4 regions of the Bradyrhizobium sp. CCBAU 53338 genome follow, and region 1 is predicted to be linked to each of the others. Evidence: predicted binding sites of a transcription regulator. Region 1 holds the regulator's gene; each other region holds the start of a gene.

Region 1 (4,211 bases):
GGGCACCGACGGCGCCTCGCTCTCGAAGGATCTCTCGATCCCGCAGGCCGAGCTCATCATCCGCAAGGGCTTCCACAAGGACGTCGACAGCTATTCGGCGTTCCTCGAAGCCGACGGCAAGACAACGACAGGCCTCGCCGCCTATCTGAAGTCGCGCAAGATCAAGCGCGTCTTCGTTGCGGGTCTCGCCACCGACTTCTGCGTCGCGTGGACCGCGCTCGATGCGCGCAAGGCGGGTTTTGAGGTCTATGTCGTGGAGGACGCCTGCCGCGGCATCGATACGCAGGGCTCGCTGGCAAAGGCCTGGGCCGACATGGCCAAGGCCGGCGTGAAGCGGATCCAGTCTGCGGATATCGCGAGCGCGTAAGGATTTCGCGCAGTCGTTCCGGGCGCGATGCTTCGCATCGCCCCGGAATGACGCCAAAACTCAGTTCGCTTCGTTGCTGTTCGCCGCGGGCGCAGGCTTCGCGCCGCCCTTGGCGACGCCGACCAGCGCCGGGCGCAGCACGCGCTCGCCGATGGTGTAGCCGGCCTGCATGACCTGCACCACGGTGCCCGCGGGCACCGACGCATCAGGCACCTCGTACATGGCCTGCTGGAAGTTCGGGTCGAACTTCTGGCCCTGCGGGTCGAACTTCTTCACGCCGTGCTTTTCCAGCGCGCTGAGCAGCGAACGCTCGGTGAGCTCGACGCCTTCGATCAGCGCGATCAGGCCGGGATCGGCGGCGGCACGCGCTTCGGCCGGAACGGCATCGAGCGCGCGTTGAAGGTTGTCGGCGATGTCGAGCACGTCGCGGGCAAAGCCGGTGACGCCGTAGAGTTTGGAGTCGGCGACTTCCTTGGCGGTGCGCTTGCGCAGATTCTCCATCTCGGCCAGCGTCCGCAGCATGCGGTCGCGCGCCTCGGCGGCTTCCTTCTGCAGCAATTCCACCGAACCGGGCTCGGGATCATCAGGCATGATGTAGGGCTTCGACACCACGGGCTCGCCGGTCGCAGCAGTCGTGTCTTCGGGTTGCCGGTCTCGATCGGTCATCGGCTCTCTTCTCGAACTCGTCTCACGGGATTTTTCTGGCCCGGATATCGTGCTTCGGGCGCTGAAAATCAAGCGCCCGTGATCGGCTCAAATGCCGGTCAGCCCCCCAGCAGGCGACTGACGATGCGGGCGGCGTAGTCCACGGTCGGGATCACGCGGGCATAATTCAGCCGTGTCGGCCCGATCACGCCCAAAACACCGACGATGTGGCCGGCGGCATCCCGATAGGGTGAGATGATGGTGGAGGAGCCCGACAGGGAAAACAGCTTGTTCTCGCTGCCAATGAAGATCCTGACGCCTTCGGCGGTTTCGGCCCGCCCGAGCAGATCGATCACGCCGCGCTTGGTCTCGAGATCCTCGAACAGCAACCTGACGCGCTCGAGATCCTCCAGCGCATGCAGGTCTTCCAGCAGATTGGCGTGGCCGCGAACGATGAGCTGACGGTCCTCGTTCTCGCCGCCCGACCAGCTTGCGATTCCCGCCGAGATCACCTTTTGCGCCAATTGATCGAGCTCGGCGCGGGCCTCGCCGAGCGCGGTTTCGAGCTCGAGCCGCGCTTCGGCGAGCGTCCGCCCCCGAATTCGCGCATTGAGGAAATTGCCGGCTTCGGTGATGGCCGAGGAAGGAACCCCAGGCGGCAGCGTCAGCACGCGGTTTTCGACCTGGCCGTCCTCGCCGACCAGGATCACCAGCGCCTTCTCGGGTTCCAATCGGACGAATTCGATGTGCTTCAGCCGGGCATTGGATTTTGGCGTCAGCACCACAGCTGCGGCGCGCGTCAGCCCCGAAAGCCGGGTCAGCGCCTGGTCCAGCGCCGCTTCCACCGATTGGGCGTGCCCGACGGTGGCGAGCTGGCTCTGGATCGACTGCCGTTCGGCCTCGTTGAGATCGCCGACCTGCATCAGGGCATCGACGAAGAAGCGCAGGCCGAGTTCCGTCGGCAGCCGGCCGGCCGAGGTGTGCGGGGCATAGATCAGGCCGAGCTGTTCCAGATCGGCCATGACGTTGCGGACCGAGGCCGGCGACAGCGGCATCGCGATCAAGCGCGAAATGTTGCGCGAGCCCACGGGCTCGCCGGTCGCGAGGTAGCTTTCGACAATTTGACGAAAGATGTCGCGGGAACGCTCGTTGAGCTGGGCGAGGCCCGCGCGCGGCGCGATCAGATGGATCGGATCGTGATGGGCCACAGACGGTAACTCCTGTCAGTTGCTTGTAATTTGTCCATCCCGGGCGCGTCTGACAAGCGTGGCGTTTGCGGGGTGGACATCAGGGGGTGAAAAAGCCTTGCTGCTCACCCTCACCCCACCTACAAGCACCGCGAACAGCCTATTCCTTGCGAGTTTTGGAGGATTCCCATGCGGCCAAGCCGCCGTGCGCCCGACGAATTGCGCCCCGTGACGCTGGAGCGTGGCGTGGTCAAATATGCGGAAGGCTCCTGCCTCGTGAAATTCGGCGACACCCACGTGCTCGTCACCGCCACGCTGGAAGACCGCCTGCCGCCGTGGCTGAAGGGCCAGGGGCGCGGCTGGGTCACCGCCGAATACGGCATGCTGCCGCGCGCGACCTCCGAACGGACCCGCCGCGAGGCCGCCGCCGGCAAGCAGAGCGGCCGCACCGTCGAGATCCAGCGTCTGATCGGCCGCTCGCTTCGCACCATCGTCGATCTCGAAGCGCTCGGTGAGCGCCAGATCACGGTCGATTGCGACGTGCTCCAGGCCGACGGCGGCACCCGCACCGCCTCGATCACCGGCGCCTGGGTCGCGCTCGCCGACTGCATCAACTGGATGAAGACGCGCAACATGGTCAAGGCCAACGTCATGCGCGACAACGTCGCCGCGATCTCCTGCGGCATCTACAACGGCACGCCGGTGCTGGATCTCGACTATGCCGAGGATTCCGAAGCCGAGACCGACGCCAATTTCGTCATGACCGGCGACGGCCGCATCATCGAGGTGCAGGGCACCGCGGAACGCGAGCCGTTCACGCAGGACGAGTTCCTGAAGCTGATCGCACTGGCGCAGAAGGGCATCGCGCGTCTGGTGGACTTGCAGAAACTGGCTGTCGCGTAGTCAATAGGCCCATGCACCGCCGAATCACCGGAAAGCTGGTCATCGCGACCCATAATCCCGGCAAGCTCGCCGAGATGAAGGAGCTGCTCGCGCCGCACGGCATCGAGGTGGTGTCGGCCGGCGAGCTCGGCTTGGGCGAGCCCGACGAGACCGGCAACGACTTCCGCAGCAACGCCGCGATCAAGGCGATCGCGGCGGCGCAGGCCACCGGGCTTCCGTCCTTCGCCGACGATTCCGGCATCGTGGTCGACGCGCTCGACGGCGCACCGGGCATCTACAGCGCGCGCTGGGCCGGTCCCTCCAAGGATTTCTCCGCGGCGATGGCGCAGATCGAGCGCCTGTTGCAGGAGCGCGGCGCCACCACGCCCGACAAGCGCAAGGCCCATTTCGTCTCCGCGCTCTGCGTTGCCTGGCCCGACAATCATCTCGAGGAGGTCGAGGCGCGCGTCGACGGCACGCTGGCGTGGCCGCCGCGCGGCACTGCCGGTTTCGGCTACGATCCGATGTTTTTGCCCGATGGTCACACGCGCACCTTCGGCGAGATGGACAGCATCGAGAAGCACGGCCTGCCGCCGCTCGGCCTCGGCCTGTCGCATCGCGCCCGCGCCTTCGTGAAACTGGCGGAGATCTGCCTTGAGCCGCGCTAATAAGGATGCGTTCGGCGTCTACGTGCACTGGCCGTTCTGCCTGTCGAAATGTCCCTATTGCGACTTCAACAGCCATGTTCGCCACGCCGCGATCGACGAGACGCGCTTTGCTTCCGCCTTCGCGCGCGAGATCGAAACGACCGCGCAGCGCGCGCCCGGCCGCGAGGTCACCTCGATCTTCCTCGGTGGCGGCACGCCATCACTGATGCAGCCGGCCACGGTCGGCGCCGTGCTCGATGCCATCGGCAAGCACTGGATGGTTGCGAACGACGTCGAAGTCACGCTGGAAGCAAACCCGACCAGCGTCGAAGCCACGCGCTTCGCCGGCTATCGCTCAGCCGGCGTCAACCGCGTCTCGCTCGGCGTGCAGGCGCTGGATGATGCCTCGCTGAAAGCGCTCGGCCGGATGCACAGCGCGCGCGAGGCGCTCGATGCCGTCGCCATCGCGCGCCGCTCGTTCGA
Region 2 (4,211 bases), on a different replicon from region 1:
CGGTCTGGCTGTCGAAGCCGTAGGCGTACTGGTCCTTCTCCAGGATCTTGCCGATGATCACCGAGCCGTCTTCACCGGCGTTGATCGCGATCTGGCGAGCGGGAGCCGACAGCGCCTTGCGCACGATCTCGACGCCGGTCTTCTGGTCGTCGTTCTTGGTGCGCAGGCCCTTGAGCTGCTCGGAGGCACGGAGCAGGGCGACGCCGCCGCCCGGGACGATGCCTTCCTCGACAGCCGCGCGGGTCGCATGCATCGCGTCATCAACGCGATCCTTGCGCTCCTTCACCTCGACCTCGGTCGCGCCGCCGACGCGGATCACCGCGACGCCGCCTGCGAGCTTGGCAAGACGCTCCTGGAGCTTCTCACGGTCGTAGTCCGAGGTGGTCTCCTCGATCTGCGCCTTGATCTGGGCCACGCGCGCCTCGATGTCGGCCTTCTTGCCGGCGCCATTGACGATCGTGGTGTTCTCCTTGTCGATCATCACCTTCTTGGCGCGACCGAGCATGTTGAGCGTGACGTTCTCGAGCTTGATGCCGAGATCTTCCGAGATCGCCTGGCCGCCGGTCAGGATCGCGATGTCCTGCAGCATGGCCTTGCGGCGATCGCCGAAGCCCGGAGCCTTGACGGCCGCGACCTTCAGGCCGCCGCGCAGACGGTTCACAACAAGCGTGGCCAAGGCCTCGCCTTCGACGTCCTCGGCGACGATGACCAGCGGCTTGCCGGTCTGCACCACGGCCTCGAGCAGCGGCAGCAGCTCGTTCAGCGAGGAGAGCTTCTTCTCGTTGATGAGGATGTAGGCGTCGTCCATCTCAACGCGCATCTTGTCGGCGTTGGTGACGAAGTAGGGCGAGATGTAGCCGCGGTCGAACTGCATGCCCTCGACGACGTCGAGCTCGGTCTCGAGCGACTTGGCTTCCTCGACGGTGATGACACCCTCGTTGCCGACCTTCTTCATGGCGTCGGAGAGGAACTTGCCGATCTCCTGGTCGCCGTTGGCCGAGATGGTGCCGACCTGGGCGATCTCGTCGTTCGAGGTGACCTTCTTGGAGTTCTTCTGGAGGTCTGCAACCACAGCCTCGACCGCGAGGTCGATACCGCGCTTGAGGTCCATCGGGTTCATGCCGGCGGCGACCGACTTGGCGCCTTCCTTCACGATCGCCTGGGCCAGCACGGTGGCGGTGGTGGTGCCGTCGCCGGCCGCGTCAGCGGACTTCGAGGCGACTTCGCGCACCATCTGGGCGCCCATGTTCTCGAACTTGTCGTCGAGCTCGATCTCCTTGGCGACGGTGACGCCGTCCTTGGTGATGCGGGGAGCGCCGAACGACTTGTCGAGCACGACGTTGCGGCCCTTCGGACCGAGCGTGACCTTCACCGCGTTGGCGAGGACGTCGACGCCGCGCAGCATCTTGTCGCGCGCTTCAACCGAGAATTTGACTTCTTTGGCTGCCATCTGGAATTTTCCTTAAGGTGTTTGACTGGAGGGAGGAGGGAGGCTCTTAAGCCGCCTTCTTCTTGGACTCGGCGACCTCGAGAACGCCCATCACGTCGCTCTCCTTCATGATCAGCAGGTCCTGGCCGTCGATCTTGACCTCGGTGCCGGACCACTTGCCGAACAGCACGCGGTCGCCGACCTTCAGGTCGATCGGGATCAGCTTGCCAGCTTCGTCGCGGCCACCGGGGCCGACGGCGACGACTTCGCCCTGGGAGGGCTTTTCCTTGGCAGTGTCGGGAATGATGATGCCGCCAGCGGTCTTCTCTTCTGCGTCGATGCGCTTGACCACGACGCGGTCGTGAAGCGGACGGAATTTCATGCAGTCCTCCTAATATTTGCACGAGTTGAGACTTCAACCTTGTGAGCAATCGATGCCTACGAGTGCTAGCGCAGACGCAGCTGAAATAGGACGGGGCTTCTACAGGAGCAAGAGCTTCCAGCAAAAAATCACACTCAGAAGTCGTCTCTGCCAGAATCATTTATCGTAGCTAACTGGCCCGGCCGCTATTAGCGCAGTGTGAGGTTGCCCTGCTCGGCCGAGGTCTGCACGATTTCGCGGCGGATGCTCTTGGCCTGGAAGAACGCTCAGACATTGGTGCGCTCGAGAGTCTTAGTAGTTGCTAAAGCCATTCTTGGTCTCATTGACTGCTCGGATACGGCTCCGGCCGAAACGAACCCTAGCGCTGATGAACGCGCGACGTAACAGGAGTTCGCCGGGCTTGCTTCAGTGGACGGAATTCTCATCGAGTTAGCCGCGACATCCGCAACAGCCAAGGAGTGTGAACAGGTTCGGGATGCCGTCTCGTTCTAGGCAAGCCGATCTTGAAAAATAGCGCCTTTTTTCATCTCGCTCCATCGCTAACCTTGGCAGTTGACCGGAGCTGGATGAAAGCGGCCAGGGGCCGGCGGCGACCTCTTCAAGGAGCTGAACGAAACGCCCGCGCGGGAGAACTGAATCAAGACGAGATCAGCGCTCACGCAAAGTTCAATCGCGCTTCGTCCGCCCTTCTTCCGCGGTGATGCTGATGATCGTATACGCATGCTTCTCGCGTCTTATATTGCGACGAGATGGGCTTCCGGGGAGGCAACGAGATGCAACGCCCCCGGTTTCACCGCATCTTCTTCAGACCGCTCGCGAAGAGTGGGGGCGGCACACGACTGGATCGGGGGATACGCCGAGTCCGCCCCCGCATCACCTTGAGAGGATTGGTGACGCGAGTTTGAAGGTAGCAAACAAGGCGATAGCGTAGCTACTGCAACTATCTCACACCAGGATGGCTCGCATGAGGGTTGAATCGGCCGTGGCGATAGGTTGTATGCTGTTGGGTCCTCGGGTGTCCCGGCTGTGCGGAGAGAAGAAATGCCGATTGTCACGACAGCGAGCGCAAGTGACGGACAAAGAACATTGCAGACAAGACGAAAGATGTGGTTCGGAGCCTAACATCCATCAGCAACAATGCTTCGATTTTCGCCGTTAGTCGCCCCGCTCAACGCGGTCTTCAATCTCGATAGTGCGTCAGACTGACCTCTTTTTGCGCTCTGATCTTCCCCCGAGAAAGCGGACGGGTTTAAGCGGCTTTTAGCTCCATCTCGATCGGAGGGATATATCCGATGGCGGAATAGAGCCTGGTTCGATTGGAGAAGCCCGCGATGAAGGCGAAGATGTCGCGCCGGGCTTCGGCACGGGTCTGGTACTGACGATGATGAACGAGCTCGGTCTTGAGGGTGTGGAAGAACCTCTCCATCGGGGCATTGTCGTAGCAGTCGATGCGTCAGGCCCGCGGCGGTAAGGGCCGCGCGATACTCGTGTGAAGCGTACTGCACTCCGCGATCGGAATGATGGACCAATCCGGCGTCCGGCCGCTGCTGGCGAAGCGCCATCGTCAGTGCGGAGGAGACGAGTTCGACCCGCATGTGATCCGGCATCGCCCAACCGACGATCTTGCGGCTGAAGAGGTCCATGACGGCTGCCAGGTACAGCCAGTCCTCCGCCGTGGGACGTAGGTGATATCGGCCAGCCAGACCCGGTTTGGGGCCGCGGCGGTGAAGTCGCGCGCGATCAGGTTTGGTGCGATCGGCAGATTGTGGCGACTGTCGGTGGTGCGGACGCGACATGGCGGCGCCATGATCGCCCGAATGCCATGCCGTCGCATCAGCCGTTCGATCCGGCCACGGCTGGCCCACGTCCCCGCGTCCGCAGGGCGGCGTGGACTCGAGAACTGCCGCTGGCTGCTCTCGCGATGGACCTGCCGGATCTCGGCATCGGCGTCGCCTGCGTGGTGGGCCGCCACGCCGCCGATGCCGGCTCCTGCCGGAATTTGTCTATCCAGCGGCGCAGCACCGCGCAGACCGAGCTCCTTGGCGACCGATCCGATCGATCGACCACTCGATACCGCCAGTTCAACGGCCTAGCGTTTGTAGTCCTCTGTGAACCATCGAAGTTGACGTTCTGGCATTCGATACCTCCGGGCTCTCTGAGCTACTACAGGTGTCCACTTATTCGGAGGAGGTGCAGAAGTCCTATCTCACGAGCGTCAGAAAGGCGCCGATGCATCAGCCGCTCAGAGCAGCCGTCATGGATTTTGAGGTGGTGCATGATCGCGTGCTGCGCGATCACATTGGCGTTCGAGGTCATATGTCCCTGCAACTTCCTGGCCGCAGAAACGATCTCCGGGGGGCTGCTAAATAGCCCAGTCGCCAGCGAGTGATCGCCAGTTCC
Region 3 (4,211 bases), 2.8 Mb from region 1:
CTGGCGTTCCAGGCGCTGCCGATCGTGCTGGTCATGAGCGTGCTGACGACGCTGCTGTTCTATTGGCGCGTGCTGCCGCCGATCGTGCGCGGCATGGCCTGGCTGCTGGAGCGCACGTTGGGGGTCGGCGGCGCAGTCGGGCTCTCGACCGCCGCGAACATCTTCCTGGGCATGGTCGAGGCGCCGCTGTTCGTGCGGCCGTATCTGACGCAGATGTCGCGCAGCGAATTGTTTCTGGTGATGACCGGCGGCATGGCCGGCATCGCCGGCACCGTGCTGGTGCTCTATGCGACGCTCCTTGCTCCTCTTATTCCCGATGCGGCCGCGCATTTCGTCATCGCCTCCGTGCTGGGCGCGCCGGCCGCGATCCTCGTCAGCCTGATCATGATCCCCGAGACCTCCGACAAGCGCACCGGCGGGGCGCTGGAGGACCCCGAAATGGCGGTCTCCGGCACCATGGACGCGATCGTGAAAGGCACGGGCGCCGGGATCGAGCTGCTGATCAACATCGTCGCGATGCTCCTGGTGCTGGTGGCGCTGGTCTATCTCGCCAATGCGGTGCTCGGACTGTTGCCTGATATTGGCGGCGCCGCGATCTCGCTGCAGCGCGTGCTGGGACTGATCATGGCGCCGGTGTGCTGGCTGATGGGGCTGCCCTGGGACCAGGCCGTCACCGCCGGCAGCCTGATGGGCACCAAGACCGTGCTCAACGAGCTCGTCGCCTATGTCGACTTCTCGAAGTTGCCGCCTGGCACCCTCGATCCGCGCTCGCGCCTGATCATGCTGTACGCCATGTGCGGCTTCGCCAATTTCGCCAGCCTCGGCATCATGATCGGCGGGCTCGGCGTGATGGCGCCGGAGCGGCGCGACGAGATCAACGCGCTGGGTCTGAAGTCGATCGTGTCGGGGACGCTGACGACGTGTCTGATGGGGGCTATCGTGGGGGTGTTGACGTAGGTATCTCTCAGACCGTCATTCCGGAGCGCGACGAAGTCGCGAACCCGGAATGACGGGCGGAGAGACTTGCGCTCTACGCCTTCAACTCGACCGTCCTGAACTCCGCCGGCAGGATCACTTCCAGCAGTTCGACGTCGTCGGAATAATCCAGGATCATGTGCTTGATCTTCGGCGGCTGGGTCCAGGCGCTGCCTTCCAGCATCATCGTCTCGCCCTGCCCGTCCATGTAGGTCTTCACCCAGCCCTTCAGAACATAGACCATCTGGAAGTCGACGTCGTGGAAGTGCAGTTTTGAGACTTCAGCCGGATCGCAGGGACCTTGCAAGCGGATGACATGAGCTTGCGCCAAGCCATCGCTCGCGGCGGCGATACCGAGGTCGCGGTACTTGGCGTAGGCGCGCAGGCCGTCGGCTTTGAAATCCTCCTCGCGGTGATGGCTGATGGCGATGCGCTGCTTGCGGCGTGCGGGCTTCTTCGTCGCGACCCTGGCTGTCGTCGCACGCGCTTTCGACTTCACCGTCTTGCGCGCTGATGATCGGGCCGCGGGCTTGGTGCCGCTACGCTTCTTCACCGCGGTTACCGCTGCGCTACGCGATTTTGTTTTCTTGGCCATGGGCCGCCTCCCTGTTGTTATGGGGGGAGGCTAGCACAGAAACGGAAGCCGTAGGGCGGTTGGCCGCAGGCGTACCCCGCCGCCCTTCAGACAGCGGCGGATTGCGCTTCGCAACTGCGCCCTACGGCATCTCGCCGTCAATGCAGCCGGAACACTCCGTCCACGGCGCGCAGCTCGGCCGGCTTGATCAGCTTGGAATGCGCGACGGTCACCGAATGCAGCGGACCGTCGAGCTTCTCCTGCCAGAACGCGAGGAAGTCGCTCAGCGCGGGGAATTTCGGAAACATGTCGTAGTTCTGCCAGACGTAGGTCTGAAGCAGCGAGGGATGATCCGGCATCCGGTAGAGGATCTGCGCCGTCGTCAGCCCGTAGCCCAGCATCTGTTTCCGGAAGTCTTCGGAAACGCCCCCAACCCGCAGTCCCATGCCAACCTCCTTTGCAGGAGCGCATTTCTGGGGTGGCTTGATCCGGTACGCAGCTTACGAGCCACCCGGCGGAGATGCGCTCACATGAGAGAAATGTGACGCAAACTGACAATTCATCTCAAGCCTAAAAGTTTAACAAGTTGTTGAAATTCAATGCTTTAGCAGCAGAGCGCGCTCCGTGCTAATACGGCCCCGAAGGGGCCTCGGAGAGGCCTCCGGCATTCGGTTAACGATGGTAAAGAGATTCTGGCAGGCGGGCCTTCAGAGCGCCAATTTTTCTGCTAGAAGCCCTTGCCCCCGCAAATTTCCTGTCCTATTTCAGCTCCGCCTGCGCTAGCACTCGCTGGCGCAGATTGCTAACACGTTGAAATCATCAACTCGTGCAAATGCTTAGGAGAGCTGCATGAAATTCCGTCCGCTTCACGACCGCGTCGTGGTCAAGCGCATCGACGCAGAAGAGAAGACCGCCGGCGGCATCATCATCCCCGACACTGCCAAGGAAAAGCCCTCCCAGGGTGAAGTCGTCGCCGTTGGCCCGGGTGGCCGCGACGAAGCCGGCAAGCTGGTTCCGATCGACCTGAAGGTTGGCGACCGCGTGCTGTTCGGCAAGTGGTCGGGCACCGAAGTCAAGATCGACGGCGAAGACCTGCTGATCATGAAGGAAAGCGACATCATGGGCGTCCTCGACGTCCCCGCTTCCAAGAAGAAGGCGGCCTAACAGCCCCTCTCTCCCTCCAGTCATACACCTCAAGGAAAAATCCAGATGGCAGCCAAAGAAGTCAAATTCTCGGTTGAAGCGCGCGACAAGATGCTGCGCGGCGTCGACGTTCTCGCCAACGCGGTGAAGGTCACGCTCGGTCCGAAGGGCCGCAACGTCGTGCTCGACAAGTCGTTCGGCGCTCCCCGCATCACCAAGGACGGCGTCACCGTCGCCAAGGAGATCGAGCTCGACGACAAGTTCGAGAACATGGGCGCGCAGATGGTGCGCGAAGTCGCCTCGAAGTCCGCCGACGCGGCCGGCGACGGCACCACCACCGCGACCGTGCTCGCCCAGGCGATCGTGAAGGAAGGCGCCAAGTCGGTTGCCGCCGGCATGAACCCGATGGACCTCAAGCGCGGTATCGACCTTGCGGTCGAGGCCGTGGTTGCGGACCTGCAGAAGAACTCCAAGAAGGTCACCTCGAACGACGAGATCGCCCAGGTCGGCACCATCTCGGCGAACGGCGACCAGGAGATCGGCAAGTTCCTCTCCGACGCCATGAAGAAGGTCGGCAACGAGGGTGTCATCACCGTCGAGGAAGCCAAGTCGCTCGAGACCGAACTCGACGTCGTCGAGGGCATGCAGTTCGACCGCGGCTACATCTCGCCCTACTTCGTCACCAACGCCGACAAGATGCGCGTTGAGATGGACGACGCCTACATCCTCATCAACGAGAAGAAGCTCTCCTCGCTGAACGAGCTGCTCCCGCTGCTCGAGGCCGTGGTGCAGACCGGCAAGCCGCTGGTCATCGTCGCCGAGGACGTCGAAGGCGAGGCGCTCGCGACCCTGGTCGTGAACCGTCTGCGCGGCGGCCTGAAGGTCGCGGCCGTCAAGGCTCCGGGCTTCGGCGATCGCCGCAAGGCCATGCTGCAGGACATCGCGATCCTGACCGGCGGCCAGGCGATCTCGGAAGATCTCGGCATCAAGCTCGAGAACGTCACGCTCAACATGCTCGGTCGCGCCAAGAAGGTGATGATCGACAAGGAGAACACCACGATCGTCAACGGCGCCGGCAAGAAGGCCGACATCGAGGCGCGCGTGGCCCAGATCAAGGCGCAGATCGAGGAGACCACCTCGGACTACGACCGCGAGAAGCTCCAGGAGCGTCTGGCCAAGCTCGCTGGCGGCGTCGCGGTGATCCGCGTCGGCGGCGCGACCGAGGTCGAGGTGAAGGAGCGCAAGGATCGCGTTGATGACGCGATGCATGCGACCCGCGCGGCCGTCGAGGAAGGCATCGTCCCGGGCGGCGGCGTCGCCCTGCTCCGTGCCTCCGAGCAGCTCAAGGGCCTGCGCACCAAGAACGACGACCAGAAGACCGGCGTCGAGATCGTGCGCAAGGCGCTGTCGGCCCCCGCTCGCCAGATCGCGATCAACGCCGGTGAAGACGGCTCGGTGATCGTCGGCAAGATCCTGGAGAACAAAGCCTACAATTACGGCTTCGACTCCCAGACCGGCG
Region 4 (4,211 bases), 1.1 Mb from region 1:
CCAGCAGGCCGGCCACGGAGGAGGCGTCCTGGAGCGCGGTGCGCACCACCTTGGCGGGATCGATGATGCCCTTCTCGATCATGTCGACATAGTCCTCGGTCTGGGCGTCGAAGCCGAAGGTCTCGGACTTGTTCTCCAGGATCTTGCCGACCACGATCGAGCCCTCGACGCCGGCATTCTCCGAGATCTGGCGGATCGGAGCTTCCAGCGCTTTCAGCACGATGTTGATGCCGGCCTGGACGTCGGCATTGGCGTTGGTGAGACGGCCGACCGCTTTCTTGGCGCGCAGCAACGTGACGCCGCCGCCGGGGACGATACCTTCCTGCACCGCGGCGCGGGTGGCGTTGAGCGCGTCCTCGACGCGGTCCTTCTTCTCCTTGACCTCGATCTCGGTCGCGCCGCCGACGCGGATCACCGCGACGCCGCCGGCGAGCTTGGCCAGGCGCTCCTGGAGCTTCTCACGGTCGTAGTCCGACGTGGTCTCCTCGATCTGGGCCTTGATCTGGCCGACGCGGGCCTCGATGTCGGGCTTCTTGCCGGCGCCCTTGACGATCGTGGTGTTCTCCTTGTCGATCACCACTTTGCCAGCGCGACCCAGCATCTTCACCGTGACGTTCTCGAGCTTCATGCCGAGGTCTTCGGAGATCAGCTGGCCACCGGTCAGGATCGCGAGGTCTTCCAACATGGCCTTGCGGCGATCGCCGAAGCCCGGCGCCTTGACGGCGGCAACCTTGAGGCCGCCACGCAGACGGTTGACGACCAGGGTGGCGAGAGCCTCGCCCTCGACGTCCTCGGCGATGATGACGAGCGGCTTGCCCGACTGCACCACGGCTTCCAGCACCGGCAGCATCGCCTGCAGGCCGGAGAGCTTCTTCTCGTGCAGGAGGATGTAGGCGTCCTCGAGCTCGGCGGTCATCTTCTCGGGGTTGGTGACGAAGTAGGGGCTGAGATAGCCGCGGTCGAACTTCATGCCCTCGACGATGTCGACCTCGGTGTCGAGCGACTTGTTCTCCTCGACGGTGATGACACCCTCGTTGCCGACCTTCTGCATCGCCTGCGCGATCATCTTGCCGATGGCGGCATCGCCGTTGGCCGAGATGGTGCCGACCTGGGCGACCTCGGAAGAGGCGGCGACCGGCTTGGCGCGCTTCTCGATGTCCTTGATGACGGCCTGGACCGCGGTGTCGATGCCGCGCTTGAGGTCCATCGGGTTCATGCCGGCGGCAACCGCCTTGGCGCCCTCGCGCACGATGGCCTGGGCCAGCACGGTCGCGGTGGTGGTGCCGTCGCCGGCGAGGTCGTTGGTCTTGGAGGCGACCTCACGCACCATCTGCGCGCCCATGTTCTCGAACTTGTCCTCGAGCTCGATCTCCTTGGCGACGGTGACGCCGTCCTTGGTGATGCGGGGCGCGCCGAAGCTCTTCTCGATGACGACGTTGCGGCCCTTCGGACCGAGCGTCACCTTGACGGCGTTGGCGAGAATGTCGACGCCGCGCAGCATGCGATCGCGCGCGTCTCCGGAAAACTTGACGTCCTTGGCAGCCATTGTCTGCAATCCCTGATGTATCGTGATGTGTCGTGTCTGGTGGTGTGCGGCGGAATGATGGATGCCCGGACCTGTCATCCGGGCATGGCATTCAGCGGCCGTTCAGGCTGATGGCCCTAGGCCATCACGCCCATGATGTCCGACTCCTTCATGATGAGGAGCTCTTCGTTGTCGATCTTGACCTCGGTGCCCGACCACTTGCCGAACAGCACGCGGTCGCCGACCTTGAGGTCGATCGGGATCAGCTTGCCAGCCTCGTCGCGGCCGCCGGGGCCGACGGCGACGACTTCGCCCTGGGACGGCTTTTCCTTGGCGGTGTCGGGGATGATGATGCCGCCCTTGGTCTTTTCCTCGGCGTCGATACGTTTGACCACGACACGGTCATGCAGCGGACGAAATTTGGACTTAGCCATGACGTTTCCCTTTGGAGGCTCGCTTTTCCGAAAGCAGCGGAAGTGGGTGGGGGCGGCGCTCCCGTTCCCCCTCTTCCCGAGGGTCGAACGGTGCGCTTAGCAATCGGTCTTTCCGAGTGCTAATAGTGCGCAGGGGATATGGCTTGGCTGCGATCCTGTCAAGCAAAGGTGGTTAAGCGATTGGTGAGGCGGATATAGGATGGTGGCACTGGAAACTCGTTCGGGGAAGAGACGTATCTTAGGACGTCATTGCCCTGGTTGCGGTTTTGCGCTTGGCTGCGGAAGGGATGCGGCCGTGGTCTTGTTCGGGGGAATGCCATGATCAGTTCAGCTCACGCGCGCACGGTTGCCAATCTGGCGGCGGCCTCTTGCCTGGCGCTTCTGCTCGGCGCCTGCGGCGGCGGTATGAGCCTGCCGTCCTTCTCCTCGTCCCAGCCGGCACCCGAGGCCGAGCCCGGCACCGCTCCGGAAATGCCGGCCTCGATCCGCGCCGACGAGATCGTCGGCCGCTGGGGTCTTGCCTCGTTCCAGAACCCGGCCGATCGCGCCCGCACCGAGGCGGCTGCGCGGGCGCAGTGCAAGAATCCCTACGTGATCGGCGCCGGTTCCTCCGGCGGCGTGATCATGCATCTGGCCGACCAGGCCACGCCGCAGGAACTGCGGCTGAAGGGCTCGCCGAGCGGCAAGAACTATATCGGCCCCTCCGGCCCGACGCCGGGCGAGCAGGACCGCGAGATCGTCTCCTTCGACGGCCGCGTCATGATCACCCGCTTCGTCGACAAGGACGCCGCCACCCGCTACGGCAACATGGTCTACGTCCGCTGCGGACCGAAGGCGTAGCTGATTTCTGTCATTCCGGGGCGGTCCGCAGGACCGGACCCGGAATCTCGAGCTTCCGGGTTCACGCTTGGCGTGCCCCGGAATGACAATGTGAGACAGGATCAAAAAACAAAAAACGCCGGCTTGCGCCGGCGTTTTTGTTGTTCGGTTTGCCGTGTTCGCCTAGTCGAACAGCGCGTCGATGTCGTCTTGTGAGGCGTGGCCGACGTCGCCGGCGAGCTTCGGGCCGTTGAGGAGCTTGTCGTCCTCGCTGCGGGTGTCGACCTGGGCGGGTGCGTGGGACTTGATCGCGTCGACGCCGCCCCAGATGTCCATCATCGAATTGATGTGCTGCTCGATGAACTTCATCGTGGTCATGACCTTGCTGATGCGCTGGCCGGTCAGGTCCTGGAAGTTGCACGCCTCGAAGATCGAGATGACGCGTTCCTGGATGTCGTCGGCGAGGCGCTTCTGCTGGTCGACCGAGTCGACCTTGGAGAGGGCGGAGGCCGCCTGGTCGATCGACTCGGCGGCTTCGAGGATCTGCTGGGTCGCCTGTTCGGTGCCGCCGACCACCGCGCCGAGCTCGCCATTGACCTTGGCCATCTCGCCGCCGTCGAAGCTCTTGCCGTGCAGGGTCGCGATCTCGCGCTTGGTGCGGTCGATGGCGTCGTGGATGAGGTCGAGCTCGACCTTGAGCTTCTCGCACTGCTCGATCTGGGCCCGATAGGTATCGAGCATCGTGCGTGCGTCGGAAAGTTCCTGGGCGGTGGAGGCGTCGATCGCGGCCATCGCCGCGCTGCCGGTCAGGGGCACGCTGCCCTTCGCCATCTGGGCGCGGATCGCACGCAGCTCCGCCATGATCTCGTTATGCATCGGGCCTGCCTCTTCTGCTACGTCAAGAATCGGCAACTCGCCACCGGCGATATCCTCGACACGAAAACGCTTGCGGTGAACAGCCATCAGGATACTCCCCCACCTCATTCACGCGTCTTTGTAGACAGAAGCGATTTAACACGAGGTTCACGGCAGGAACCGTCGTGCAGCCGCGCGCCACGGCGAAGCAAACGCGCGATTAACCATGAGGCGTCGCCCTTCATCGAAAATAAACGCTGATCGCCGAATTGCCCCGCCGTTCGCGACGTGGTGAATCGAAACGCCCGATCCGTTTACCAAACGCAACGGAGTTTGCTCTTTATTGACCACGTCGAGGACGCGGACATCAGCCAACGCGTCCGGCGACGAATGCAACAAGACGAAACAGTACAGAGTACGTCGATGTTCAAGAAAATGTCTGTCGCGCTGCTCGGCAGCGCATGCGCCTTCATTGTCGGCGCTACCAGCGCCAGCGCCTTCGACAATACCGTGCCGAACGATCCGCCCGCGGTGCTCTACCAGCCGCGGGTAGCCCCGGCGCCGGTGCGCGTGGCCTC

The links. The regulator HrcA, encoded in region 1, represses chaperone genes, less so after heat shock. The targets are predictions, from matches to a motif close to GTTAGCACTCNCNNNNNGNGAGTGCTAAC.
Region 2: the regulator HrcA is predicted to act here: its motif matches at 1,853-1,881, upstream of XH90_RS36485 (co-chaperone GroES).
Region 3: the regulator HrcA is predicted to act here: its motif matches at 2,328-2,356, upstream of groES (co-chaperone GroES).
Region 4: the regulator HrcA is predicted to act here: its motif matches at 2,055-2,083, upstream of groES (co-chaperone GroES).

The regions. Positions count from the first base shown of each region.
Region 1 covers NZ_CP030048.1:181,987-186,197, forward strand. Annotated here, with positions in the region: gene pncA (bifunctional nicotinamidase/pyrazinamidase) at 1-367, shown strand, start outside; gene grpE (nucleotide exchange factor GrpE) at 428-1,033, opposite strand; gene hrcA (heat-inducible transcriptional repressor HrcA) at 1,132-2,220, opposite strand; gene rph (ribonuclease PH) at 2,389-3,102, shown strand; gene rdgB (RdgB/HAM1 family non-canonical purine NTP pyrophosphatase) at 3,114-3,749, shown strand; gene hemW (radical SAM family heme chaperone HemW) at 3,736-4,211, shown strand, end outside.
Region 2 covers NZ_CP030049.1:487,211-491,421, forward strand. Annotated here, with positions in the region: gene groL (chaperonin GroEL) at 1-1,450, opposite strand, end outside; gene XH90_RS36485 (co-chaperone GroES) at 1,497-1,811, opposite strand; partial or broken gene XH90_RS39355 (IS3 family transposase) at 3,061-3,716, opposite strand; gene XH90_RS39680 (aminotransferase class I/II-fold pyridoxal phosphate-dependent enzyme) at 4,124-4,211, opposite strand, start outside.
Region 3 covers NZ_CP030048.1:3,003,183-3,007,393, reverse strand. Annotated here, with positions in the region: gene XH90_RS13925 (NupC/NupG family nucleoside CNT transporter) at 1-957, shown strand, start outside; gene XH90_RS13920 (cupin domain-containing protein) at 1,031-1,570, opposite strand; gene XH90_RS13915 (usg protein) at 1,708-1,995, opposite strand; gene groES (co-chaperone GroES) at 2,399-2,713, shown strand; gene groL (chaperonin GroEL) at 2,759-4,211, shown strand, end outside.
Region 4 covers NZ_CP030048.1:6,400,126-6,404,336, reverse strand. Annotated here, with positions in the region: gene groL (chaperonin GroEL) at 1-1,546, opposite strand, end outside; gene groES (co-chaperone GroES) at 1,663-1,959, opposite strand; gene XH90_RS30065 (hypothetical protein) at 2,278-2,799, shown strand; gene XH90_RS30060 (protein phosphatase CheZ) at 2,962-3,741, opposite strand; gene XH90_RS30055 (L,D-transpeptidase) at 4,057-4,211, shown strand, end outside.